DNA from 2 places in the Natronincola ferrireducens genome. Region 1 is predicted to be linked to the other one. Evidence: a T-box and tRNA genes for the amino acid it is inferred to sense, from the RefSeq annotation. Region 1 holds a T-box; the other holds one or more tRNA genes.
What was found. A T-box is a leader RNA that pairs with one kind of tRNA and senses whether it is charged. The one in region 1 lies ahead of alaS (alanine--tRNA ligase), so its partner is inferred to be a tRNA-Ala.
Positions count from the first base shown of each region.

Region 2: it has a tRNA-Ala gene. The T-box ahead of alaS (alanine--tRNA ligase) is inferred to sense a tRNA for this amino acid. The anticodon was not compared.

Region 1 covers NZ_FNFP01000002.1:387,762-394,687, reverse strand. Annotated here, with positions in the region: gene nifS (cysteine desulfurase NifS) at 1-155, shown strand, start outside; gene nifU (Fe-S cluster assembly scaffold protein NifU) at 148-597, shown strand; gene mnmA (tRNA 2-thiouridine(34) synthase MnmA) at 658-1,749, shown strand; gene BLS22_RS07420 (PRC-barrel domain-containing protein) at 1,971-2,510, shown strand; gene BLS22_RS15085 (hypothetical protein) at 2,594-2,764, shown strand; gene BLS22_RS07415 (AI-2E family transporter) at 2,909-4,141, shown strand; T-box leader at 4,200-4,430, shown strand; gene alaS (alanine--tRNA ligase) at 4,498-6,926, shown strand, end outside.
Region 2 covers NZ_FNFP01000001.1:1,078,056-1,084,981, forward strand. Annotated here, with positions in the region: gene BLS22_RS04950 (dicarboxylate/amino acid:cation symporter) at 1-428, shown strand, start outside; gene BLS22_RS04955 (NAD(+)/NADH kinase) at 512-1,318, opposite strand; gene BLS22_RS04960 (RluA family pseudouridine synthase) at 1,637-2,545, shown strand; tRNA gene BLS22_RS04965 (tRNA-Ala) at 2,947-3,022, opposite strand; gene BLS22_RS04970 (hypothetical protein) at 3,102-3,296, opposite strand; gene BLS22_RS04975 (hypothetical protein) at 3,659-3,859, shown strand; gene BLS22_RS04980 (hypothetical protein) at 3,924-4,259, shown strand; gene BLS22_RS04985 (ATP-dependent metallopeptidase FtsH/Yme1/Tma family protein) at 4,410-6,179, shown strand; gene BLS22_RS04990 (2Fe-2S iron-sulfur cluster-binding protein) at 6,266-6,544, shown strand; RNA gene ssrS (6S RNA) at 6,706-6,883, shown strand.

The DNA of each region.
Region 1 (6,926 bases):
AAATAGCCCATGGGTCGTTAAGACTATCGTTAGGAGATCCTACAACCCAAGAGGAAATTGATTATGTTATAGAGAAATTACCACCAATTGTAGAACGATTAAGACAAATGTCACCCTTGTATGAAAACATAAAGGAGGAAGCAAAAAATGTATAGTGATAAAGTAATGGAGCATTTTATGAACCCAAGAAATGTTGGGATGATAGAAAATGCTGATGCAGTAGGGCAGGTAGGGAATCCTAAATGTGGCGATATTATGAAAATGTATTTAAAAATAGAGGGAGATACAATAGTAGATGTAAAGTTCAAAACCTTTGGCTGTGGCTCTGCGATTGCTACCTCCAGCATGGCTACAGAAATGATCAAGGGAAAAACCATCAAGGAAGCATTAGCATTAAGCAATAGAGCTGTAGCTGATGCATTGGATGGATTACCTCCAGTAAAAATGCATTGTTCTGTATTGGCAGAGCAGGCAGTAAAATCTGCAATATATGATTATGCTCAAAAACACAACCTACATTTTGATGAACTAGAGGGCTTTGATCCTAATGAAGATCACGATCATCATCATGAAGAGCATGAAGGAGAACACTGTTAAAAAAACAACCCGAGAGCTTTCTCGGGTTTGTTATTGTCAAACAATAAAGAGGTGGAAATTTTGGAAAAAAACAATAAAGTTCTTTTAGGAATGAGTGGAGGGGTGGATAGCTCCGTAGCCGCCTACCTTTTAAAAAAACAGGGATATGAGGTAATAGGGGTTACCATGCAAATATGGCAGGATAATGAAGAGGTAATAAAATCAGACATAGGCTGCTGTTCTTTATCGGCAGTGGAGGATGCCAGACGGGTGGCAGCTAAGCTGGATATTCCCTTCTATGTTATGAATTTTAAGGAGATATTCAAAGAAAAAGTGATTAATTACTTTATAGATGAATATACAAAAGGTAGAACACCAAACCCTTGTATTGCCTGTAATAAACATATTAAATTCGAAGAATTTTTAAGAAGAGCCCATCAATTGGGTTGTTATTATGTAGCTACTGGTCATTATGCCAAAATAGAGTATGATGATAGAGTACAAAGGTATTTACTAAAAAAATCTGTTACCGATGAAAAAGATCAAACCTATGCCCTATACAATATGACTCAAGAACAATTAAAACATACTTTAATGCCCTTAGGCTATTACAATAAAGATGAAATAAGAAAAATGGCTGAAGAATTGGAACTTCCAGTGGCAATGAAACCAGATAGCCAAGAAATATGCTTTGTACCAGATAATAACTATGGGAATTTCGTGAAGGAAAACAGTCCTAAGAAAATTCATGAAGGTGATTTTATAGATAAAGAGGGAAATGTTTTAGGAAGACATAAGGGAATCATCTATTATACCATAGGACAAAGAAAGGGTTTAGGTATTGCTCTAGGCAAACCCGCCTTTGTAATTGATATTATACCAGAAAAAAACCAAGTAGTATTAGGAGACAAGCACGAGGTTTTTGGAAAGGAACTAATTGCTGAAGAAGTAAACTTTATAACTTTTGATAAACTACAAGCTCCTATGACGGTGGAAGGAAAAGTCCGTTACAACGCTAAAGCCCAAGGGGCGATTGTTTATCCCTATAACGACAATAAGATGAAGTTGGTTTTTAATGAACCTCAAAGGGCTATAACACCAGGACAAGCAGTGGTTTTATACGATGGAGAAATTGTTATAGGCGGAGGCATCATAACAAAGGCAACAGAATAACCATAAACTTACATTTATCATCTGTTATACATTGGACTTTCTCACCTCCTTCCTTTTCTCACTTATATAGTATGCTAATAAACAGTAGCGTGCTATTATTATAAAAATTTAAAAAATAGAAAACTATAGCCAATCATCCAACCATTGACTGTATTTTTTTAGACCTAGAAAGCAAAAATATAGTACAGTTAAAAATGTCTTATCCAAAAAGAGGGATGGAAATGATTCGAGGAAGTGAATTAATAGGTGTACCTATTTTAAAAGAGGATAAAAAAATAAAACTTACCTATACAAAAGATATCATATATGGGAAAAATCCATTAAAGGTAATAGCTTTCTCTATTAAAATGAAAAATTCTCAAAAAAAAAATAATCGTATTATTCCCTTCCAAAAAATAAAGGATATTAACCACGAAGAAATTATTATTGTTGCAGAAAAAGATATTATTTTCCCCCATGAAGCACCAGAAATTAATAGCGCAGTGGAAAAACCAATAAAGGTAATAGGCTTTCATATTTATGATGAACAAAAAAATTTAGTGGGGACTATAAGGGATACAATTATTGAAAAAAACAGTGGAAAAATACTGGCGTTTATTATTAGTGAAGGAGTTATTGATGATTTAATAGAGGGACATTCAATATTACCCTTGGTAAACCATATAGATTTTCAACGGGACTATATTGTCATAGGAAATACCCATTTAGAAACCATCTCATCCCAAGGTGGAGGCTTGAAAAAATTGCTGGGGATAAAATAAAGCATTTAACAAAAACTATGATAGAGATAATTTTTTATCTCCAAAACTCTTTTAAACTCTTCCATAACAAAAGGAGTGATTAAATGAAAAGAGATACAATGATGGGTTTAATTACTGGCGGTGTAATAGGAGCAACAGTAGGTATGTATGCTTTTTCAAATATGAGTACTAGAGAGCAAAAAAGAATGATGAAGCGAGGAAGAAAAATAGCTTCAACGGCAGTTAATCTTATGAGTGGCATGAATATTTTTTAGTCTAAAAGCAGCTAAAAGCTGCTTTTAGACTTTTTTTGAAAAAACACAAAAAATTTACAAAATATTTCTATAATTATTTTTATAATTGGGGAATTATGAGTATAATAGAAGTATACAGTATTTACAATTATGGGGGATCAAAAAATGGAAACTACTGCAATTGAAACTATATCAAGAAATATAAAAATTATGGTAGAAGGTGCTGGTTTTACCGAGTTTTTTACTTTTTTAACCCAGTTAGCCCTTTTTTTATTACTATGTTTTATTATTTATTATCTCATCCATATCGGTAATCAGTATGTTGAAAAAGACAATAAAGTCAATGTAGGGAAAAAACAAATTTATCAATTTATTTTTATCTTTATTGTTTTATTGTTAATGATTTTTATGTTTAGGATAAGGGGATTACTTTTTCAAATATTAGGGCCTTTTGTTTTTGCCATAGTACTAGCTTATATCCTAAATCCCATTGTACACTTTTTATATACCAAAGGCATCCCTAGAATATGGGGGGTATTACTGTTATATTTAACAATTATGTGCATTATACTAATACTTTCCTTCACTTTAATTCCAAGAATCACAGAGGAAGTAAAAAGATTGATTGAACTAATGCCCCAATATAGTAATGATATCTATGATTATCTATATGATGTCTATTTAAAATATGATCGTAACCTACAAAATCTTCCACCAGAATTAGATGGAATTAAAGGACTATTGCGACTAAATATCGATAGAATAGAGGCTATCATCTTTGGAGCAGTTACCGCCATCACCAACATACTACTAAATGTATTTTCTAAAGTAATTGGCCTGGTGTTGATCCCCATATTAGCCTTTTATTTTTTAAAGGATGTTGATAAATTCAAAAGAAGTATTGTCCTCCTAATTCCCAAATCCTGCAGACATCAAGTCATTAAAATAGCAGAGGATATAGATAAAGTGTTGGGGGGGTTTATTAGAGGACAATTGACGGTTGCAGCCTTTGTAGGCCTATTGACTACTATATCTCTACTCATATTAAGGGTTGAATTTGCAGTGTTAGTAGGATTAATAGCAGGAACAGCCAATATCATTCCCTATTTTGGGCCTGTCATAGGGATTGTACCAGGAGTACTATTTGCCCTAATGGATGGCCCCATCAAAGCCCTTTGGGTGATAATTGTCTTTACAGTCATTCAACAAATTGAAAGTGGGATTATTGCCCCAAAGGTAGTTGGGAAAAGTGTAGGAATCCATCCTGTATATGTGATTTTAGCCCTAATTATTGGAGGAAAGTTCTTTGGTGTTATTGGACTTTTAATAGCTGTTCCTGCTGCTGCCACCATTAAGGTTTTAGGCAAGCATTTCATAAGCTACGTTGCAAAATTTTAGTTATATATTGACAAGATATAGGTTATTCTATATAATGCAAATAATAAATTAAAAATAACTACAAGCTATGATGAGAAATAGTAATAGTACTTGATTCTGATAGAGAGGAGGTTCTTGGCTGGAAAACCTCTAGATAGGGTATATGAAGCAGTCTCTGAGCTATAATCTTGAAATAACTATTCGTTAGATTAGAGATTATCGGATAATCCGTTATCTTTTGACTTTTTTCTCTGAGTGACCGTATTTACGGTAATTAGGGTGGTACCGCGAGAATACCCTCGTCCCTACTATAGTTTTGTAAGGATGGGGGTTTTTTTATTTTTACATAGATAAAAGATATTTTAAGGAGGATATGTATGGAAAAGAAAGGATTAAATGAAATTAGAAAATTATTTTTAGACTTTTTTAAGACAAAGGAGCATTTAGCAAGACCCAGCTATCCCTTAGTCCCACAAAATGATAAAAGTCTATTGTTAATCAATGCTGGTATGGCTCCTCTAAAACCATACTTTGCAGGAACTGAAACTCCCCCAAGTAAAAGAATGGTAACCTGTCAAAAATGTATAAGAACAGGAGATATAGAAAATGTAGGAAAGACAGCAAGACATGCAACCTTCTTTGAAATGCTGGGAAATTTCTCCTTTGGAGATTATTTTAAAGAAGAATCTATCCTATGGGGATGGGAGTTCGTCACTGAGCATCTGAAAATGCCTGTTGATAAACTATGGGCTTCTATTTATTATGAGGATGAGGAAGCCTTTGACATATGGCACAAAAAGATTGGTCTTTCCACCGACAAAATTGTTCGTTTGGGGAAAGAGGACAACTTTTGGGAGATAGGCGTAGGTCCCTGTGGTCCTTGCTCTGAGATTTATTTTGACCGTGGAGAAAAATACGGATGTGGTGCTGAAGATTGTAAGCCTGGATGCGAGTGTGATCGATATGTGGAGTTCTGGAACCATGTATTTACTCAATTTGATAAGGATGAAGAAGGCAACTATAATCTATTGCCTAATCCCAATATCGATACAGGTATGGGCTTAGAAAGGGTTGCTTGCATCATGCAGGACGTAGATTCTATCTTTGAAGTAGATACCATGAAATATATTTTAAATAATGCCTGTCAATTAACCAATACGAAGTATAATGAAAATAACGAGAAAAACATATCTCTACGAATTATTACTGATCATATACGATCTGTCACCTTCATGGTTAGTGACGGTATTCTCCCCAGCAATGAGGGTAGAGGCTATGTTTTAAGAAGACTTTTAAGAAGAGCTGCCCGTCATGGTAAAATATTAGGGATAGACAAAAGCTTTTTACACAATCTAGTGGACGCAGTTATAAAAATGTATGGTGAAACCTATACGGAGCTGAAGGAAAAAGAAGAATATATTAAAAGAGTCATTCAGGTGGAAGAAGAACGCTTCCAAGAAACCATACAACAAGGATTAGATATTTTAAGCAGCTACATGAAGGAAATAGAAGAGGCTAAAGAAGATACATTAAAGGGAGAATATGCCTTTAAGCTATATGACACCTATGGATTCCCATTGGATTTGACAAAAGAAATTGTGGAGGAAAAAGGATTAAAAGTAGATATTCAAGGCTTTGAAGAGGAAATGACAAGACAAAGAGAGAGAGCTAGAAAAGCAAGGGGTGGAGAAGATACAGAGGGATGGAAAGAGGATGTATTTACCAGTCTTAGCAAAGATATAGCAACAGAATTTAAAGGCTATGAAGCTCTGACAAACAAAGGCAAGGTTTTAGCTATTGTAAAGGACAATCAGGTAGTGGCATCGGCCCATGAAAATGATGAGATAATCATTATATTAGATGAAACCACCTTCTATGGAGAAGGTGGTGGACAGGTGGGGGATGTAGGTATTATCTACAACGAAACCTTTGAGGGCATGGTTTTAGATACAAAAAAAGGAATTAACAATAGAATCCATCAAACAATTAAAGTAAATAAAGGAAGGATAAATGTTGGAGATGTAGTTACATCCCAAGTAGATGAAACCATAAGAAAAAATACTGCTAGAAACCACACCGCTACCCATCTTCTTCATAGGGCACTAAAAGAAGTAGTTGGAGAGCATGTACAGCAGGCGGGCTCCCTAGTTACTCCAGAAAGATTAAGGTTTGACTTTACTCACTTTGAAGGTCTTACTACAGAAGAAATAGCAGCCATAGAGGAAAAGGTAAATCATCAAATTTTTCAAGGATTACAAGTAACATCCTTTGAAACCACCCCCAATCAAGCAAAACAAATGGGAGCTGAAGCACTATTTGGTGAAAAATACGGGGAAGTAGTGAGGGTCATAAAGGTAGGAGATTATAGTACAGAGCTATGTGGTGGGACCCATTTGAAAAACAGTAGCGAAATTGGAATTTTTCTTATCCTTAATGAAGGCGGCGTTGCCTCTGGAGTTAGAAGAATAGAAGCTGTTACTGGAGCTGAAGCCTATAAATATGCAAAAAGTCAGCAAAAAACTGTTGATATGACTGCAGAGTTATTAAAAACACAGGTAAGCAGTGTCATCCCTCGACTAGAAGCACTTATTGGGGAAGGTAAGGAAAAAGACCGAGAAATCAACAGATTAAAAGCAAAATTAGCCACAGGAGCAGTAGATGAAATTGTTGACAAGGCTAAAGTTATCGATGATGTAAAGGTCATCATTGAAAAAGTGGAGGTTCAGGGAATGGATGACCTCAGAAAAATGGGAGACACCTTAAAGGATAAACTACAGTCAGGGGTTATTCTATTGGCATCTGAAGC
Region 2 (6,926 bases), on a different contig from region 1:
CTATTGGTACACAATCTTCAGCAGCAACGATTCCTGTTACTGTTAGAAGCACATTAAATAATAATGTATCTGATGAGGTGGCGGAGTTTGCAATACCTCTATGTGCAACTATTCATTTAGCAGGAAGTACAATTACCTTAACAACCTGTGCTATTGCTGTTATGGCATTAGAAGGATTAAATCTAGGATTTGGAGAAGTGTTTCCATTTATTCTAATGCTGGGAGTTACTATGGTAGCAGCACCAGGAGTACCTGGTGGAGCAATCATGGCAGCCCTAGGACTTTTAGAAACAATGTTAGGCTTTACTGATGGACAACTTGCTTTAATGATGGCATTATACATTGCTCAAGATAGCTTTGGAACTGCAGCTAATGTAACTGGTGATGGTGCTATTGCATTAATTGTAAATAAATTTGCTAGAAGCTAAGATGATTAAATTTAAAGAAATAAATAAAGGTTAAACAAGCTAAAAGAGAAGGGACACCTTCTCTTTTAGCTTGTTTTTGGTTATTATAAGAATTTTTGTATAACTTTACTCCAGAAATTAAAGTCCTTTAAACGGAGCATTTTTACTTTAAGCTCAGATAATTGTAAAGACACTTCTGTAATACCTGCATAGCGATGTTCAACACCATCGCTAACCAACACAATAGAATTTTCAAATCGATATTCTGGATTTACTTTGATAATGGTTTCAGTTGGGAAAATAACACTGGAGGTAAAAGAGCGATAGGCATTGGTATTGATCGGTGCTAAAGGTGTTACCTGAACAATATTAAGTTTTGGATCTACCAAACTTCCCCCAACAGAATAATTGTAAGCAGTGCTGCCGGTAGACGTAGCTACCAATATACCATCACCACTAAACTTTTGAATAAGGTGATTATTTACTGAGATTGTCATATGAATCGTACGAGATTTATCACCCTTTATAACAATTTCGTTAATACCTCTAGCTTCAATACAATTATTTCTAGTACAAATAGTAGCTTCAATAGGACTAAGTTCCTCTATAAAGTAATCTCCAGATACATATTTTTCTAAAAAACTATCGATTTCATCTGGATTCACCTCAGCAAAAAAGCCTAAATGGCCTGTGTTAATTCCTATAATTGGAATATCAGGAAAATTGTACTTGTGTAGCGCTCCTAAAAAAGAACCATCTCCACCAATACAAATAATTAGTTCAGCATCGTAACTAAAATCAACAGCTATTTCAAAGCCTAATTGTATGAGCTTAGTTTTTAAATAGGAGGCAGTATCTACAGAGGTTTTAGCATCGTTATATACAATATTGATTATTTTTCTTTCTACCATAAACATTCTCCTTTAAATTTAAAATAGATAATCTTAAGGTACTTCATTGAAAATTAAGAGAATAGAATTTTAAGACTGTAACCTAAAATCAAAGTCTTGCTAGATATATAAAAGGAAGCTAATATATTTAACAAGAAATAAAAATACATATATTGTATTATACTACACTTTTCCAGATATAATAGTAATATTTCTTAAAAAAATATAATTATTATAAATAGTTGACTGAATTTTTATCTATAAAAATATTCTTGAAAGTTATCATATAAAATCATATAATATGGGGGGCAAATCAATAAATTTAAGGCAGGTGATACTATGATTATAGAAGGACAACAAAGGGAAGATCGAATTGTGTATGAAGTTACTGAAATCCATAGGGATGAAACAATAAAGGAGTTTTTAAAGAAAAGATTAAATATCTCCAGTCGACTTTTAACAAAATTGAAGAAAAATCAATCAATTCTTTTGAATGATCATTATGTAAAATATCACGAATCAGTGAAAGAGGGGGACATTATAAAAATTGTCATGACAGAAGAACCTAGTCAATTTGAAGGTGAAGATATCCCTCAAGAAATTGTTTATCAAGACGTGGATCTTATTATCATTAATAAATATCCGGGGATTGTTACTCATCCTACCAAAAGTCACCAGCAGGGAACTATTGCTAATGCAGCTCAATATTACTTAAACAAAAAGGGACTAAACTGTAGGATACGATTTGTTAATCGATTGGATATGGATACATCTGGATTATTAATAATAGCTAAAAACCCCTATGCCCATCATATATTATCAGAACAAATGCAGGATAATCAAGTGGAAAAAAAATATACTGCATTTGTAGAAGGAGTAGTAGAAAAGGATTTTGATACGATTGATGCTCCTATATACCGCCCTGCTATTGAATCTATTAAAAGGGTGGTGGATGAGAAGGGACAGAAATCCACCACTAAATATAGGGTCATAGAAAGATATAAAGATGCTACAATGATAGAAGTTCAATTATTAACAGGAAGAACCCATCAGATTCGAGTACATATGACCCATATAGGCCACCCACTAATCGGGGATAGCTTATATGGAAAAGCTTCAAATCTAGTGAATCGTCAAGCCCTCCATGCCAGTTATTTAAAATTTTTTCAACCTAGGTATGGAAAACTTGTAGAAGTAAAAGGTGAGTTACCAGAGGACTTAAAGGAATTACAGCAAAAGTTAAGATGATAAATAATCATTAAAGGAAACAATTTTAAAAAACTTTCATTAATGCTTAATAAGCTTTTAAGGGTGTAGTAGGAATCTATATAGAAGCTTTACTTATAGCTGAATTGAAACTTTATGAGTTACAAAACGAGATAATGATGTTAGGTAATAAGAGTACAACCATAGAAAAAATTATTTTTCTAAATATATCCAATAAGATGATATAAAAATGCCAAAATTAATGAGGGTTTAAAATTCCCGAGGAAAATACCCCCAAGAACTTGAAAGATTTTTAGATATCATGAACTGTGCTTATGAAAAGTTGAATAATGCATGTTAGAAAAATGTTAGAAAATAGTATAACATAAAAAAAGGGTATCCATTCAAGGAACCCTTTTTCATTGAAATAGCAATATCCATTTTGGTGGAGATAAGGGGACTTGAACCCCTGACCTCTTGACTGCCAGTCAAGCGCGCTCCCAACTGCGCCATACCCCCTCGACAAGAATAAGTATACAATAAAAATTGAAACTTGTAAAGAATTTTATAGAATAAAATTTCAACAGAGTTAGAAGCCTTAAAGTCCTCTAACTTCCTTAGCATCTCCTTCGGTAAAGTAGAGAGTATCTTTACCCTTGCATTTTGGACAAATATTATCCTTCATTTGATATATAACAACAGATCCGCCATCCTCTGAAATTTGCTTGCTAATATCACGTTTTCTTGAATAATTTTCTGTTTTATAATCACATTTTTTACAAAAAGCAAACATTAAAATCACAGCCTTTCTTAAATTTTAAACTCCTTAGTATTTTACCCTTATTTTCATTTTAAAATAGTTTTATTCCTTTACTATTTTTTTACACATTTAATAAATTCCTATTTATATATAGTAAATCTAACTAACAACAACCTAAGAAACTTTAAAGAAATACAAAATGTTCACTAGTTTTGTTTTATAAATGGAAGGATTTTTTTTTGTTTTATAGAATATACAATTTAGCAAAACAATTAAAGCTCTAATTCAATAATTGATATTTAACAATAAGATCGATGAACTGTAGATAAGTAGTCATTTAAAAGAGAACCACATATCGATAGAGTAAATTATTAGAATATGGAGGGGAGATTGCAGTGGATAAAAAGATACAGTATAGAGAGAAGGATTTAAAAGATATTGAATTAGATCTAGAAGAACTATCTATTCAGCTAATTGACATATTAAAATATTATAAAATTAAAGGAGTAATCAATAACGAGGAATATGAGCAGCACATTAAAGTAAAGGAAAAATTTTTAACCTACCTACAAAACAAAAGAGAAAAGGATTTGTAGAAAAGGAACAATAATTTCAAAATAGCATAACATAGTAAATAAAAGGGCTAGGAGGATAAATATAATGCCAGAGGGGCTAGAACTCATTACTATGGACGTGTTAACTACCTTTACAGGTGCAGTGTTAGCCACTAATATCGTGACCCACTTTATTAAAGATTATACACCAGAATTTCTAGACAAAAAGATTGTCACATTAATCGTAGCAACCTTTATTATGTTTTCAAATCAATTGTTTTTGGGGACGATTAGCCTACAAACCTTATATTTAAGTTTTTTAAATTCCTTTTTAGTAGCCACAGCTGCTGTAGGCAACTACGAAATTCTTACAAGAAAGACAAAAAAAAGATTAATTAAGGAACTACAAGACGAGGTTGCCTTCAGAGAAAAAGAAGAATAAAGGAATCTATTGATACTTAGAGGATACTAGAACATTACTAGTATCTTTTATATTTATAAAACTTTATTATTTTCTTCACCTGTGTTATAATTTTATGTAAACCTCTCATTACATATAAATTTTTTACTATATAAATAGGAGGTTATGATAATGAAAAAGCTTAAAAATAAAAAATTAGCAATAGCAATTTGCATGGTGACTTTGATATTGTCTATTTTATCAGTAGGTATTTATAGACAATATTTTTCTGGTGAAATACCATTAGAAATACCTTATGGTGAATTTTTAGAGAAAGTAAAAGAAAATCAAGTACGAACTGTATATTTATCCGATAGCCCTAAGTTAAAGGGTGAATTGCAAGATGGAAAAGCTTTTATAACCGATCATCCTAGAACAGATGATTTGAAGGAATTTCTTTTAGTACAAAACATAATAGTTGAAGAAGTAGGGCAACAGCATTCTATGGGTCAAATTATTACCTTTGTTGTTTTGGTAGGGGTATTTGCAGCTATAGCTTTTATTCTGCCTAAACAAAGCTCTAAGCAAGCTTCAAAGGAATATGATAAAATGTCTTCTGTAGAATTTTCAACTCAAAAAGAATCAGCCATTACTTTTAGTAATATTGCTGGAAACGAAGAAGCCAAAGAAAATATGATGGAATTAGTGGATTTTTTAAAAAATCCTAAGAAGTATGAACGATATGGAGCTAGGATGCCCAAAGGGGTTATTTTATATGGCCCTCCAGGCACAGGAAAAACCTTAATGGCAAAGGCCTTAGCCAGTGAAGCAGGTGTAGATTTTTTAGCGGTTTCTGGTTCTGATTTCGTACAGGTATATGCAGGCTTAGGTGCTGGTAGAATTAGAAATCTGTTCAAAAAGGCCAGTGAAAAAGGAAAGTGTGTAATATTCATTGATGAGATAGATGCAATAGGGAAAAAACGGGATCGTGGAGGTCTAGGTGGTAGTGATGAGTCCGACAGAACTTTAAATGCATTACTAACAGAGATGTCAGGCTTTAAAGGTAGTGAAGGAATTATCGTTATGGCAGCCACCAATAGATTAGATATTTTGGATGAAGCTCTGTTGAGGCCGGGACGTTTTGATAGACAAATAGAGATAGGCTTACCCGACTTAAAGGCACGACAGGATATTTTAGCCCTATATACAAGAAACAGACCTATAGACAATACCATTAGCATTGAAAAAATAGCTCAACAAACTGTATATTTTAGTGGCGCTAAGCTAGAGAATTTAATGAATGAAGCAGCTATTTATGCAGCTAGGGAAAATGCATCCTTTATTGCAGAAAAGCATATTGATAGAGCATTTTATACAGTTATTGCTGGAGAAGAGAAAAAAAATAGAGGAAACATAAAAGAAATAGACAGAAAAATTACTGCATATCATGAAGCTGGACATACTGTAGCTACTAAGCTATTATGCCCTGAAAATAAGGTGACAAAGGTTACTATTATTCCCAGCACAAAAGGTGCTGGAGGTTTCAGTATGAATGTTCCTCCCGACAGTATGTATCATAGAAAAGTAGATATGTTTAATAATATTAAAATCGCTCTTGCTGGTAGAGTAGTGGAAGAATTTGTTTTTGGTGGAGATAATATAACCACTGGAGCAAGTAATGATATACAAAAAGCTACTGAAATAATTGTTTCTATGGTAAAGCAATTTGGTATGAGTGAAGAGGTAGGGATGATCAACTATGATATTTTGCTAGGAGGATCTGGAGGGATAGATCAGAGACTAGCAGAAATATGCAACAACGAAATGAAAAGACTATATAATGAGACAAAAGAACTAATAAAAGAAAATATCCAATTGGTTTCTGCTATTGCAAAAGGTCTGTTGGATAGGGAAACCCTAAAAGAAGATGAAATTGATATGATTATTAAGGAGGCAGCTTAGGCTGCCTTTTGCATGAAAAAAATTTTCAAAGTATATAATAACACCTATAGCCCAATAAAAATGATAAATGAGGTGTATTATAAAAAATGATAGTTAAAATACATTTTAAAAAATCTAATAAAACTATAGAAGTTTTTCCAGGGAATACACTACTAAGTGTTGCTAGAGACCATCATATTTTTATTCCATCCCCCTGTGGTGGCAATGCAAGATGTGGGGGATGTAGGATAAGGGTATTACAGGGTAAGGACTTAGAGGACATCAGTGCTGAAGAATATTTGAAGCTAAGTGATGAGCAGATAGAGAAGGGATTTAGACTAGCTTGCTCTTATGTTATAAAAGAAGATATTGAGGTGGATATATAGAAGAAAGAAAAATAGTAGAGAAGTCAAGTGACGTGGACAGTAAAAAAAGAAAGAAATTTAAAACGAATAGAGGGAAATTACGTAATAGTAATGGATAATGAAGAATTTTGGTAAAAAGTACATTTTAAATCCAACTTATTTTATTATATAATAACCTTAAAGACAGTCGAGGATGCCCGTGACGACTAGCAAAATTCAACCGACAAATAACATCCGGGAGAACATATTTTTATTCCTATGGAATGCCCCTAAGGGGACTTCAGAAGAATAAAATTTGTCACCCACCTTTAGTGCGTGGCGGGTGTGAATTTTGCTAGTTGACGACATCTTGGATCAAAGTTCCTCCTAAGATTTTCTTAGGGGGTTTTATTTTTTCTGCAAA